Regions from separate parts of the Streptomyces sp. RLB3-17 genome, predicted to be linked through region 1. Evidence: riboswitches for the same ligand, from Rfam matches in the RefSeq annotation. Region 1 holds a riboswitch; each other region holds the start of a gene.
What was found. A riboswitch is a leader RNA that binds a small molecule or an ion and turns the genes downstream of it on or off. The one in region 1 is predicted to bind cobalamin.

Region 2: linked by a shared signal. The riboswitch ahead of FNV62_RS45625 (CbtB domain-containing protein) and the one ahead of metE (5-methyltetrahydropteroyltriglutamate--homocysteine S-methyltransferase) in region 1 are both predicted to bind cobalamin.
Region 3: linked by a shared signal. The riboswitch ahead of FNV62_RS17735 (prenyltransferase/squalene oxidase repeat-containing protein) and the one ahead of metE (5-methyltetrahydropteroyltriglutamate--homocysteine S-methyltransferase) in region 1 are both predicted to bind cobalamin.

The regions. Positions count from the first base shown of each region.
Region 1 is NZ_CP041610.2:2,336,546-2,340,398, reverse strand. It holds gene metE (5-methyltetrahydropteroyltriglutamate--homocysteine S-methyltransferase) at 1-1,724, opposite strand, end outside; cobalamin riboswitch at 1,889-2,112, opposite strand; gene FNV62_RS10970 (3-hydroxybutyryl-CoA dehydrogenase) at 2,210-3,100, opposite strand; partial or broken gene FNV62_RS10965 (malate synthase A) at 3,022-3,606, opposite strand; gene aceA (isocitrate lyase) at 3,721-3,853, opposite strand, start outside.
Region 2 is NZ_CP041610.2:10,166,823-10,170,675, forward strand. It holds gene FNV62_RS45620 (MFS transporter) at 1-1,027, shown strand, start outside; cobalamin riboswitch at 1,148-1,296, shown strand; gene FNV62_RS45625 (CbtB domain-containing protein) at 1,331-1,552, shown strand; gene FNV62_RS45630 (CbtA family protein) at 1,576-2,328, shown strand; gene FNV62_RS45635 (hypothetical protein) at 2,664-3,566, shown strand; gene FNV62_RS45640 (VOC family protein) at 3,628-3,853, opposite strand, start outside.
Region 3 is NZ_CP041610.2:3,830,982-3,834,834, reverse strand. It holds gene FNV62_RS17745 (CbiQ family ECF transporter T component) at 1-306, opposite strand, end outside; gene FNV62_RS17740 (SCO2322 family protein) at 322-993, opposite strand; gene FNV62_RS17735 (prenyltransferase/squalene oxidase repeat-containing protein) at 990-2,225, opposite strand; cobalamin riboswitch at 2,337-2,466, opposite strand; gene FNV62_RS17730 (M48 family metallopeptidase) at 2,701-3,853, shown strand, end outside.

The sequences.
Region 1 (3,853 bases):
GCGAGCATGGTGACCGGGCCGGTGAGCATGCCCTTGACCGGCTTGGTGGTGAGGGACTGGGCGTACGTCGTCCAGCGCACCGTCATCGCTTCCGGGCGGGAGATGTCGCCGGCCAGGATCGGCGGGCGTACGTAGCGGGTGCCGTAGGACTGGACCCAGCCGTGCTGCGTGGCGAGGTACCCGGTGAGCTGTTCGGCGAAGTACTGGACCATGTCGTTGCGTTCGGCCTCGCCGTGCACGAGGACGTCGAGGCCGGTCTTCTCCTGGAAGGAGATCACCTCGCCGATCTCGGCCCTGATGCGGTCCTCGTATCCGGCGCTGTCGATCCGTCCCGCGCGCAGGTCCGCCCGCGCGGTGCGCAGTTCGGTGGTCTGCGGGAAGGAGCCGATGGTGGTGGTCGGCAGCAGGGGCAGCCGCAGGTGGGCGCGCTGGGCGGCGGCCCGCTCGCGGTAGGGCTGGGAGCGGCGGCCGTCGGTGGCCGTGACGGCCGCGGTGCGGGCGCGTACCGCGGGGTCGTGGGTGAGCGCCGAGCCGGCGCGCGAGGCCAGGTCGGCCCGGTTGGCGGCGAGTTCGGCCGCGATGGTGTCGGTGCCGCCCCCGAGGCCCTTGGCGAGGGTGACGATCTCGGCGGTCTTCTGGCGGGCGAAGGCGAGCCAGCGCAGGATCTGCGGCTCGATGTCCCGCTCGGCGGTGGCGTCGAGCGGGACGTGCAGCAGCGAGCAGGAGGCGGCCACGTCGACCCGGTCGGCCAGTCCGAGCAGGGTGCCGAGGGTGGCGAGGGACTTCTCCAGGTCGTTGACCCAGATGTTGCGCCCGTTGACGACACCGGCGACCAGACGCTTGCCGGGCAGTCCGCCCACGGCGGCGAGCGCGTCCAGGTTGGCGGCGGCGGCCTCGGTGAAGTCGAGCGCCAGGCCCTCCACCGGAGCCTTGGCGAGCACGGGCAGCGCGTCACCGAGCCGGTCGAAGTACGAGGCGACCAACAGCTTCGGGCGGTCGGTGAGCCCGCCCAGGTCGCGGTAGGCGCGTGCGGCGGCGTTCAGCTCGGCGGGCGTACGGTCCTGGACCAGGGCCGGCTCGTCGAGCTGCACCCACTCGGCGCCGGCCGTGCGGAGGTCGGTGAGGACTTGGGCGTACACGGGCAGCAGCCGGTCGAGGAGCGTCAGCGGATCGAAGTCCGCGGCCACACCCGGCGCGGGCTTGGCGAGCAGGAGATAGGTGACGGGGCCCACGAGGACGGGGCGCGCGGTGAGGCCGAGGGCGAGGGCTTGGCCCAACGCGGCGACCTGCTGGGTGGAATCGGCCGTGAAGGCGGTGTCGGGACCCAACTCGGGCACCAGATAGTGGTAGTTGGTGTCGAACCACTTCGTCATCTCCAGCGGCGCCGCGTCCTGGGTGCCGCGCGCCATCGCGAAGTAGCCGTCCAACGCGTCGGCCTCGACGGCGGCGCGGTGGCGTTCGGGGATCGCGCCGACCATGACGCTGGTGTCCAGGACGTGGTCGTAGTACGAGAAGTCGCCGGTGGGTACCTCGTGGATGCCGGCCTCGGCCAGCTGCCCCCAGTTGGTCCGGCGCAGTTCGGTGGCGGTGGCCCGGAGGGCGTCGGCGTCGACGCGGCCCTTCCAGTAGCCCTCGATCGCCTTCTTCAGCTCCCGGCCCTGTCCCTGGCGGGGGTAGCCGTACACGGTGGCCCGTGCCGCCGCGGCTGCGGACTTCGCTGTCACGGAAATCTCCTTCGCGAGATATCTCCCTGGGATCCCGGGACGGGACGAGGGCGCGAAGGGGTGACGAACCGGACGGGAACGACCCCCACGCGGCTCAGCGCGGTCGTCCGCCCGATAGATACGCCGACCCGCCCACGAGGTCACCGGGATGTCCGCGCACGAGGGGTCGCGCGCGGGCAACGGGCAGGTCTTCGGACTCGCGGGCACATCCTTCGGACGGAGGACACCTAGTGGCCGTCGCTTCCCAGGTCCTGTTCACCGGACCCAGTGCGTATGACGGCGGTCGTTCCCACTCACCGCTGCGGGGCAGTCCCGGATTCCCACCGGGTTCCCTCTTGCGACGCATCCCGCCTGGCGGACGGGGCGAACCAGTTGCACAGGCCAGCCTATGGGGCACTCACCCGGCGCGGCGGATCACGTCCGGCATTCGGACGGTGAGCCGGGACACACGGTCCGGGCTCCTCGGCCCGGTCGCGCCGGGATGCTCACTCCTGGCCGTACACGTGGAACCCGCGGCCGGTCTTGCGGCCCAGCAGCCCCGCCTCCACCATCCGCTGGAGCAGCGGGGGCGGCGCGTAGAGGGGTTCCTTGAACTCGTCGTACAGGGACTCCGCGATCGAGGCGACGGTGTCGAGGCCGATCAGGTCGGCCAGTTTCAGCGGGCCCATGGGGTGGGCGCAGCCCAGTTCCATACCCGTGTCGACGTCGGCGGCGGAGGCGAAGCCGGACTCCGTCATGCGGACGGCCGACAGCAGGTAGGGGATGAGCAGGGCGTTGACGACGAAGCCGGCGCGGTCCTGGGAGCGGATGACGGTCTTGCCCAGGGTCCGGGTGGCGAAGTCCTCGACGGCGCCGACCGTTTCGGGGGCTGTGTGCAGGGAGGTCACGACCTCCACCAGCGGCAGCACGGGCACGGGGTTGAAGAAGTGCAGGCCGAGGACGCGGTCGGCGCGGCGGGTCGCCCTGCCGAGGCGCATGACGGGCAGGGAGGAGGTGTTGCTCGCCAGGACCGCGTCCGGGGACTCGACGATCTTGTCCAGCGCGGTGAAGATCTCCGTCTTGGCGTCGACGTTCTCCACGACGGCCTCGACGACGAGCTGCCGGTCGGCCAGGTCTTCGAGGCTGCCGGAGAAGACCAACCGGTCGAGCGCGTCCCGTGCCGCGGCTCGCGCCAGCTTGCCGCGCTCCACCGCGCGGTCCAACGAGGCCGCCACCCGGTCGCGTGCGGCGCGGGCGGCGACCGCGTCCACCTCGCACACGACGGTGTCCAGCCCGGCCCGCGCGCACACTTCGGCGAGAAGTACAGGCCGAAGTCGACGAGGGAGGCGGGCACGGGTCGGCCGTCGAACTCCAGGTGCTCCTCCGTCAGGTGCCAGCCGCGCGGGCGCACCATGATGGTGGCGAGCCGTTCGCCCAGCCGGTACTCCTTGCCCTCCTCGGCGGTGAAGTCGATCCGGCGGTCGATGGCATCGAGCAGGTTGAGCTGACCGCCGATGACGTTGTCCCAGGTGGGTGAGGTGGCGTCCTCGAAGTCCGCCATCCACACCCGGGCTCCGGAGTTGAGCGCGTCGACGGTCGTACGGCGGTCGGGCGGCCCGGTGATCTCCACGCGGCGGTCGGTCAGTCCGGGAGCCGGCGCGGCCACCCGCCAGGTGAGGTCGGCACGGACGGCGGCGGTGGCGAGGGGGACGTCGAGCGGGGCTCCGGCCGCGAGCCGTATGGCCTGCCGCCTGCGTTCCTTCAGGAGTTCCTGGCGACGTCCGACGAAGGCGTCGGCGAGACGGCCGAGGAAGTCCAGGGCGGCGGGGGTGAGGATCTCGTGGTGCCGGTCGCCCGGTGCCGCGAGGACGCGGACGGGGCGGGTCGGTGCGCTGGTGGACATCAGGATCTCCTGATCGGGGGGAGGGGGGAGGGGGAGCGGAACGGGAGCCGGACGGGACGGTCGCCCGGCTTCCGCCCGGTCATGGGAGGGTGCGCGCGGGCGACCTTGCGGGGCCTAGTGGAACTGCTCCTCCTCCGTGGAGCCGGCCAGGGCGGTCGTGGAGGAGGCCGGGTTGACGGCCGTGGAGACCAGGTCGAAGTAGCCGGTGCCGACCTCGCGTTGGTGCCTGACGGCGGTGAAGCCGTGC
Region 2 (3,853 bases), 7.8 Mb from region 1:
GCTCGCGGTGCTCGCCGCGTTCCAGGCGGCCGACGGGCTGAACTTCGGCCAACTTGTCGTCGCCGCCGCCGTGATCGGTGTCGCCACCGTCTTCTACGAAGTCGCCTACCAGTCCACGCTGCCCAGGCTCCTGCCGCTGAACTCCATCGCCGCGGCCAACGGCCTGCACCAGGCGACGTATTCGGTCAGCACCCTCGCCGGTCCGGCCGCGGCCGGCTTCCTCGTCGGCCAGTTGGGGGTGTCGCCGACCCTGACGGTGGCCGCCGCGTGCTCCGCCGGTGCCGCCGTGAGCGGTCTGCTGCTGCGGGGCGTCAAGGCCCCCGAACAGCCACGTGAGTCGGCACTGAAGGCGATCGGCTCCGGGCTCCGCTACACCTGGTCCCTGCGCCCGATCCGGGACCTGTGCGTTCAGGCCGGCCTGTCGAACCTGCACGAGAAGGCCTTCCTGACCGTCTTCCTGGTGTTCGCCGTCCGTGACCTCGACATGAGCGGCACCACCGTGGGCGTGATCACCGGCATCGGCAGTGTGGGTGCCCTGATCGGTTCGCTCTGCGCCACCCGGCTCACCCGACGGTGGGCCGTCGGCGGTGTGCTGGCGCTGGGCGCGGTGCTGGCCGCGGTGGGTCTGCTGCTCGTACCCGCCGTCAGCCAGGTCGGCGGGTACGTCGCCGTGCTCGCGTCGGTCGCCATGATGGTGAACGGCTTCGGTGTCGCGCTGTTCAACGTGTTCGCCGTCAGCCTGCGACAGGCCATTCCGCCGGAGCACCAGATCGGCGCGGTGACCGCGAGCTACCGCCTTGTCGCCCTGGGGACGCTGCCTCTGGGAGCCGTCGTCGGCGGTGCCCTGGCCGACGCCCTGTCACCCGGCAGGGCCCTGTGGGCCGTCGGGATCTCCTACCTCGTCGTCTCGTTCTGGCTCACGTTCTCCCCCCTCCGCCGGGCTCGCACGCTGGAGGAGGCACAGAAGCTCGGTCGTACGACGGACACGCCCGAGTCCCAGGACGCGGACCGGTCCCCCTCGGTCTGAGAGCGAGGCCGGGGCCCGAACTCAGCTGGGTTCCGCCACCGCTGACCCGCTGTTCACGCGGGACAGGCCACCTGGTGCGAGAGGAAGATCACGCCAGGTGGCGCGGTCTTGGCCCCGCACCCGACACGCGGTACGGTCGGTGCGATATCGATGACGGCAAGACGGAAGCCGGTGGGAAACCGGCACGGTCGCGCCACTGTGAACGAGAGGCTCCAGCCCGCTGGGACCTCTCGTGAGTCAGACCCGTAGCCGTCGTCCAGTGCACCACCGAGATGGGACGCGAACTCCCGAGGAGGTCCTGCCATGGCGCAGACCGTCGCCCAGCCGACAACCACCACCCCCGTCGTCCCCGCCAAGCTGCCGCTCAAGGCGATAGCTCCGTGGGCGGTCTTCTTCGGCATCCTGATGCTCGTCCTGCTGTACTTCGTCGGTGCCGAACAGGGCGCCACCTCCGTCGTCTCCGGCTCGGACGTCCACGAGTGGGTCCACGACGCCCGCCACCTTCTCGGCTTCCCCTGCCACTGACCGAGGGGAACCCCAGCACTGCCATGAACTCCGCAACGGTAAGAAATCTGCTCGTGCGGGGCATGCTGGCCGGCCTCGGCGCCGGCCTGCTCGCCCTGGTTGCCGCCTACTTCCTCGGTGAGCCGAACGTCGACAGCGCGATCAGCTTCGAGGCGGCCCACTCCCACGAGCACGAGATGGAGATCGTCTCCCGCTCTCTGCAGTCCACCGCCGGTCTCGCCACCGGCGTCCTGGTCTACGGCGTCGCCTTCGGCGGCATCGCCGCGCTCGCCTTCTCCTTCGCGCTCGGCCGCGTCGGCCGCTTCAGCCCGCGGGCGACCGCACTGCTGCTGTCCGGCTGCGCGTTGCTGGCCGTGTACGTCGTGCCGTTCCTGAAGTACCCGGCCAACCCGCCGTCGGTCGGCAACCCCGACACCATCGGCAAGCGGACCACCCTGTACTTCCTGATGATGGTGCTCAGCGTGCTCCTCGCGATCGCCGCCACCATCCTGGGCAAGCGACTGGCACCCAGGATCGGCACCTGGTACGCCACCGTCGGCGCGGTGGCCGCCTTCGCCGTCGTGATCGGTCTGGCGTACGCGTTCCTGCCGGTCATCAACGAGGTGCCGAAGGACTTCCCGGCCACCCTGCTGTGGCGGTTCCGTCTTTCCGCACTGGCCATCCAGACCGTCCTGTGGGGCGGATTCGGCCTGGTCTTCGGCGAGTTGGCCGAGCGGTTGCTGAATCCCAAGCCGGTGACGGCCGCCGCGAGCGGACGGGTCGCCGTCCCCAGCTGACACGACCCGCCACACGAGTGAGGGCCCCCGGAACCGTCCGGGGGCCTTCTCGTGTCGTAAGTCCCTTACCGCCGGGGTGTGTTCCATGGAGGAAGTGGCCAACCCGTGAAGGATTGACGGGAGTTGTTAAAAGTTGGAAGAATCCAGCTCGCTTCGCCGCGTCTGAAGTGAGCGAAGCGACACGAGTGGCTTGGGCGGCATGCCTGCCGCCGGATCCCGCGTCGGGTCATCCAGTTCTGCCGTCCGCGTCGGTCACTCGCGCGCCATCACCTCCCACACTCTCGATTTCACAGAGGCTCATCTTGTCGCGTTCGCAACACTCCAGAACTCTGGCTGTGCTCGCCACAACCGCATTCGCCACCGCCGCCGTGCCCCTGCTCGGCGCGGGGGTGGCCAGTGCCACGACCACCGGGGCGTGCGAGTCCGCCACGGTCCAGTACCGCATCGTCGGCGCCGACGGAAACGTCGTGGGCGCCGACTGGACCTCGCAGGGCGGATTCCATTCCTGGGACACCGTTCCCGGGAGCGTCCAGGTCCGGCTGGCTCCGGGCCAGACGGTCGGGGAGGGCTGCAAGTACCCCGTGTCCCTCGCCGAATACACCACAGAGGGGCCGAACTGGTACGTCTCCGGACACCAGAGCCTGGTCGACAAGGCCACGGTCTACCTCACCGCCGACGACGTCGCCGGGACGGACGACGCGAAGCGGACCTGGCAGAAGCTCTCCGTGAAGACGCCGGACTGCTACGGCCAGATCGACCTGTACGGCGATGACATCACCTACGACGGGAAGACGGGGGAGGGACACGGCCCCGTGCCCTACGAGCCCGACAACGTCGTCACCCCCTACCACCTCATAGCGGCGTGGAACGGGGGCGAACAGCCGTGCACCCCCGGCCCGTCGGACTCGCCCACCCCGACGCCGTCGGAGTCGACCCCGACCACTCCCGCCACCCCGGTCACGCCCACGACTCCCGCGGGCGGACAGCCTCCGGCCGAGGGGACGACCCCGCCTCCGACCAGCCCCAAGCCCTCCACCACGCCTCCCACCACGCCGGACGTGCCCCCGCTGGCGTCGACGCCGCCCGCCACCCCCGAGCCGTCGCCCAGCGACAGCGGGCCGCCGCTGGCGGAGACGGGTGCGAGCGCGCCGGTCGGCACCCTCGCGGGCGGCGCGGCCCTGGTGGTCGCCCTCGGTGCCGGGGCGGTGTACGCGTCCCGCCGCGCACGCCGCTCATGACATCGGCGCGAGGGGTCACCTTCGTGGCATAGCCCAGCCCGACAGTCCCGCCTCGGCGCCGTCAGGAAGCGAACTTCTTGACGGCGTCAGGGCTGACCGGGGTGAAGAAGTTGACGAGATTGCCGTCGGGGTCGCGGAACAGCAGCGAACGGTTGCCCCAAGGCATGGTGGTGGGCTTGGTGACGACGTCCTCCACGAAGCCGGTCAGGTTCTCGTACACGCCGTCCACGTCGTCGACGAGGAACTCGATGATCACGGAACGGTTGTCGGACGGACGGGCGGCGTCG
Region 3 (3,853 bases), 1.5 Mb from region 1:
GGGGAGGGGGAGTTCGGGGAGGGTGACGAGGAGGTGGGTGCCGGGGACGGGGGAGCCGAGGAAGACGGCGAACGCGAGCCGGATGCCGAGGACGGCGATGCCGAGTTTGACGAACGCGGTGTAGGAGTGGGCCCAGGGCGCGTCGGTCCTGCGGGCGGCCACCACGTAACCGGCCACGGCTATGAGGAGGGCGAGCAGGAGGGGGTTGGTGGTGCGGGAGGCGGCGGTTCCCAGGCCCAGGGCCCAGATCCACCAGGCCCCTGGGGGGAGGGCGTTGGAACGGTGTGCCTTCGGCGCGCGCGTCATCGTCGGTCGCCGTACTCAGGGCCGGCGGCGGCGGGTCTGCCAGACTGCCGCCCCGCCGAGCGCGGCGACCGCGACGACTCCCGCGAGCAGGCCGAGCGACGGGCCGTGCCGGGTCGGTTCGGACGTGGCGTCGGTGTTGTCCTTGGTGCCGGCTTTCGCGGTGGTGGCGGGCGCGGTGTGTGACGTCGCGACCTGGTCGCCGCAGCCCTTCCCCGGGTAGCCCGAGATGGCGCACAGGAGGGCGTTGGTGTCGTAGCGGAGAGGCTTGGCGACCGTCGCGAGGGCCTCGGCCGTGGTCGCGTCGGCGGGGACGCGGGCACAGACCGTCCGCGGTGCGGGCGGCGTCTCGCCGCCCGGGGCGTCCGCGGTCGTGCCCGAGTCGATGACGAGGGCCACCCGCTTGTGGCCCGCCTGGGCGGGCGTCTTCGCGCAGATGGACGCGAAGTCGGCGTGGCCGCGTGGCTTGGAGGCGTCCTGCGAGTCCGCGCTCACCGCGAAACGGAAGCCCTGTACGTCGCCGTCGGACGGTCGCGCGGTCGACGGGCCCTGCGTCGCGTAATTCCACTTCCCGCCGGTCAGGTCCCAGAACGACCAGTAGCGGTAGCCGACGGCTTGAGCCTGTCCCGCGCCGCCGATGACGAGGAGGAGCAGGGACAGGACCAGCGCGTACGTCCGACGGCGGTTCACGGCTGCTGCTTCTTGTTGCGGGCGCTGATCAGGAAGCCGATGCCGATGCCGCCGACGAGACCGACGCCGATGATCCACCAGACGCTGACGCCGCTGTCGTCCTTCTTCTTCGCGGCTTCCGCGGCGGACGCGGACGCCGTGGGTTCCGCAGGGAGGGACGCGGGCGCGGGGCCGGTGGCGTTGAGCTGCTTGACGAGGTCCTGGCCGCCGAAGTCGCGCGGGTCGAACGTCGCCGCGTCGGCGGCGAGGACGAGCTGCGCGTACGCGGCGGGTCCGGACTGCTCGGCCCACTGCGCGGAGTGGGTCTCCAGCCAGCGCATCGCGTCGGCCGCCTTGTCGCCGTGCCCGGCGGTCGCGAGCGCGACGACCGCGTCCGCCGTGTTGCCGTAGTCGGGCTGGTTCTTGGCGCCGGGCATCACCGACGTGAGGTGGTGGTCCTTGGCGAGCGCCTTGACGAGGTACGCGGCACCGTTCTGGGCCGCCCGCTGGGGGCTGTCGGCGGCCTTGCAGGAGAGGGGGTCGGCCACGGGCTTCAGGGGCTCACCGGCGAGGCCCTTGCCCAGGGCTCCGACCACGGCCGCCGCCGTCGCGTCCGCGTTGGCCGCGAGCTTGCCCTTCTTGTCCGGCTGGTAGGCGAACGCGCCCCCGTCGGTCCCGCCGCACGGGATCGACAGCTTGACGAGGGCGTCGTACGGCGACTTGCCGCCCTTGGAGACGTCCGCCGGCTTGGTGCCCATCGCCGCCAGTGCCCCGATCACCACGGACGTGGAGTTCGCGTCGCTCGCGCCGCCCGCCGTGTAGCCCCAGCCGCCGTCCTTGTTCTGCACGGACTTCAGCCACGCGACGGCCTTGCCCGTCTCGCCGCCGTGGCCGCCGAGCGCGGCGAGGGCCTGTACGGCCGCCGAGGTGCTGTTGGTGTCGACCATCGTCTTGGCGTCGCACTTCGCTGCCGCGTCGGCGCGGTATGCCGCGAACGCCCCGCTCGCGCACTGCTGCCCGGCCAGCCAGTCGACGGCCTTCGCCGCGGGCTTCACACCGACGGTGTGCTGGGCGAGCAGCGCGAGGGACTGCCGCCAGACGCCGTCGTAGGTGGGGTCGGAGGTGCCGTAGAGGCCGGAGGGTATCGCCGGGGCGGGCGAAGGCGAGGCGCCCTCGGCCACGGCGGCCGGGGCCAGGGCCGTACCGATCACTACGGTGGCGGCCAGTACCGCGGCGCTGCGGCGAACAATCATGACTCTCCCTGCGGAAGCCGGGCAGCACCGGGCGCAGGCTTGGCCCCGAGCGGCTCCGGCCCCGTATCCCTCGACGGTGCCGGCCACCGACGGGCTGCCGGTGGCACGAGCCGGTCACGTCCCGCACGAGGCGATCCGGCTCGCCACCCCTGCGGGTGGCTCACGGTTGCGGGTCAGCGCCGGAATTGCACCGGCTTCTCCGCGTACGGGTGTGATGACGACCTGCTCACTGTACCGGCCCGTAGGAATCGCCTGAGGAGTGGCTGTGCGGCCCCCTCGCGGGCCTATGCTGCGCTCGCGACGTGCTCTGTTCGAACACGTCGGAATTCGCCGGTCCCGGGGGGGACTTGGAGTCAGGGGGGACACGAAGATGCGCGGCACTGTGGACGAGAAAGCTCAGTCGTGCCCGGAATGCAGCACTGAGGTGCGCACCGACCCGCGGTTCACGGCGTGGTGTGCGGCCTGCGGATGGAATGTGGATCCCGGCGAGCCGGAAGAGAGACCGGGGCGGCTGGAGGGACTGCGGCGGTCGCTGGCCCGGCGGCACGGGGAGGCACTGCTGGCCGAGGTGTCGGCCGACGGCGATCCGCGTCCGCGCCGCGATACGGCCGCTGTCCTGGCGTACGCCGTCGCGCTGGCCATCCACGGCGCCACGATCGCCCTGCTCGGCACGGGGGTCCTGCTGGTGATACTCGGCTGGGGCACCGCTCTGCCGGTGGTGGGAGTGATCCTTCTCCTGCTGGCCTGGCTCCTTCGGCCCCGCTTCGGACGGCTGCCGGACGACGCGCCCGTGCTGCACCGGGCCGAGGCGCCCCAGCTGTTCGCCCTCGTCGACGAGATCGCCTCCGTCGTCGGTACGACCGGGGTCCACGCCATCGCCCTGACGACCGACGTCAACGCGAGCGTGACCACGTACGGAGCGCGCCGGCGCCGACTGCTGGCCATCGGGCTCGGGCTCTGGGAGATCACCACCCCGCAACAGCGGATCGCGCTGCTCGGACACGAACTCGGTCACTACGCCAACGGGGACACCCGGCAGGGACTGGTCATCGCCAACGCGCTCCAGTCCCTGGCCACATGGCGCTATCTGATGCGCCCGATCTCTCACCCCACCGTCCCCGAGATGGCGCTCAACGTGCTCTATCTGCTGCCCTACGGAGCCGCCCAGGGCCTGCTGATGCTGCTCGACCAGCTGACGATGCGCGCGAAGCAGCGCGCCGAGTACCTGGCCGACGCCGCCGCGGCCCGGGCCGGTTCCAGCGAGGCCGCCGTGGCGCTCATGGACCGCCTCCTCGTGACCGACTCGGCGGAGACCCTGCTGCTCCGCATGTCCAACGTCGGCCAGGTGATCCGGGCCCAGGACGCGGAGCGTCGCGAGCCGTGGCGCGATCTGTGGGACCAGCTGGCCGCCCACGTGGACTCGATCCCCGAGCACGAGTACGAGCGCCAGCGCCGCGTCGGAATCCTGCGCGGACACAGCGTCGACTCCACCCACCCACCGACGCACCTGCGCCGGGCCTGCCTGCTCGCCAGGCCCGCCGTGGCCGCCGCGGTGGTCACGGACGACGAACGACAGCACGCCCTCGACACCGAACTGGCCCCGCCCCGAGCCCGCCTCGCCCGCCACG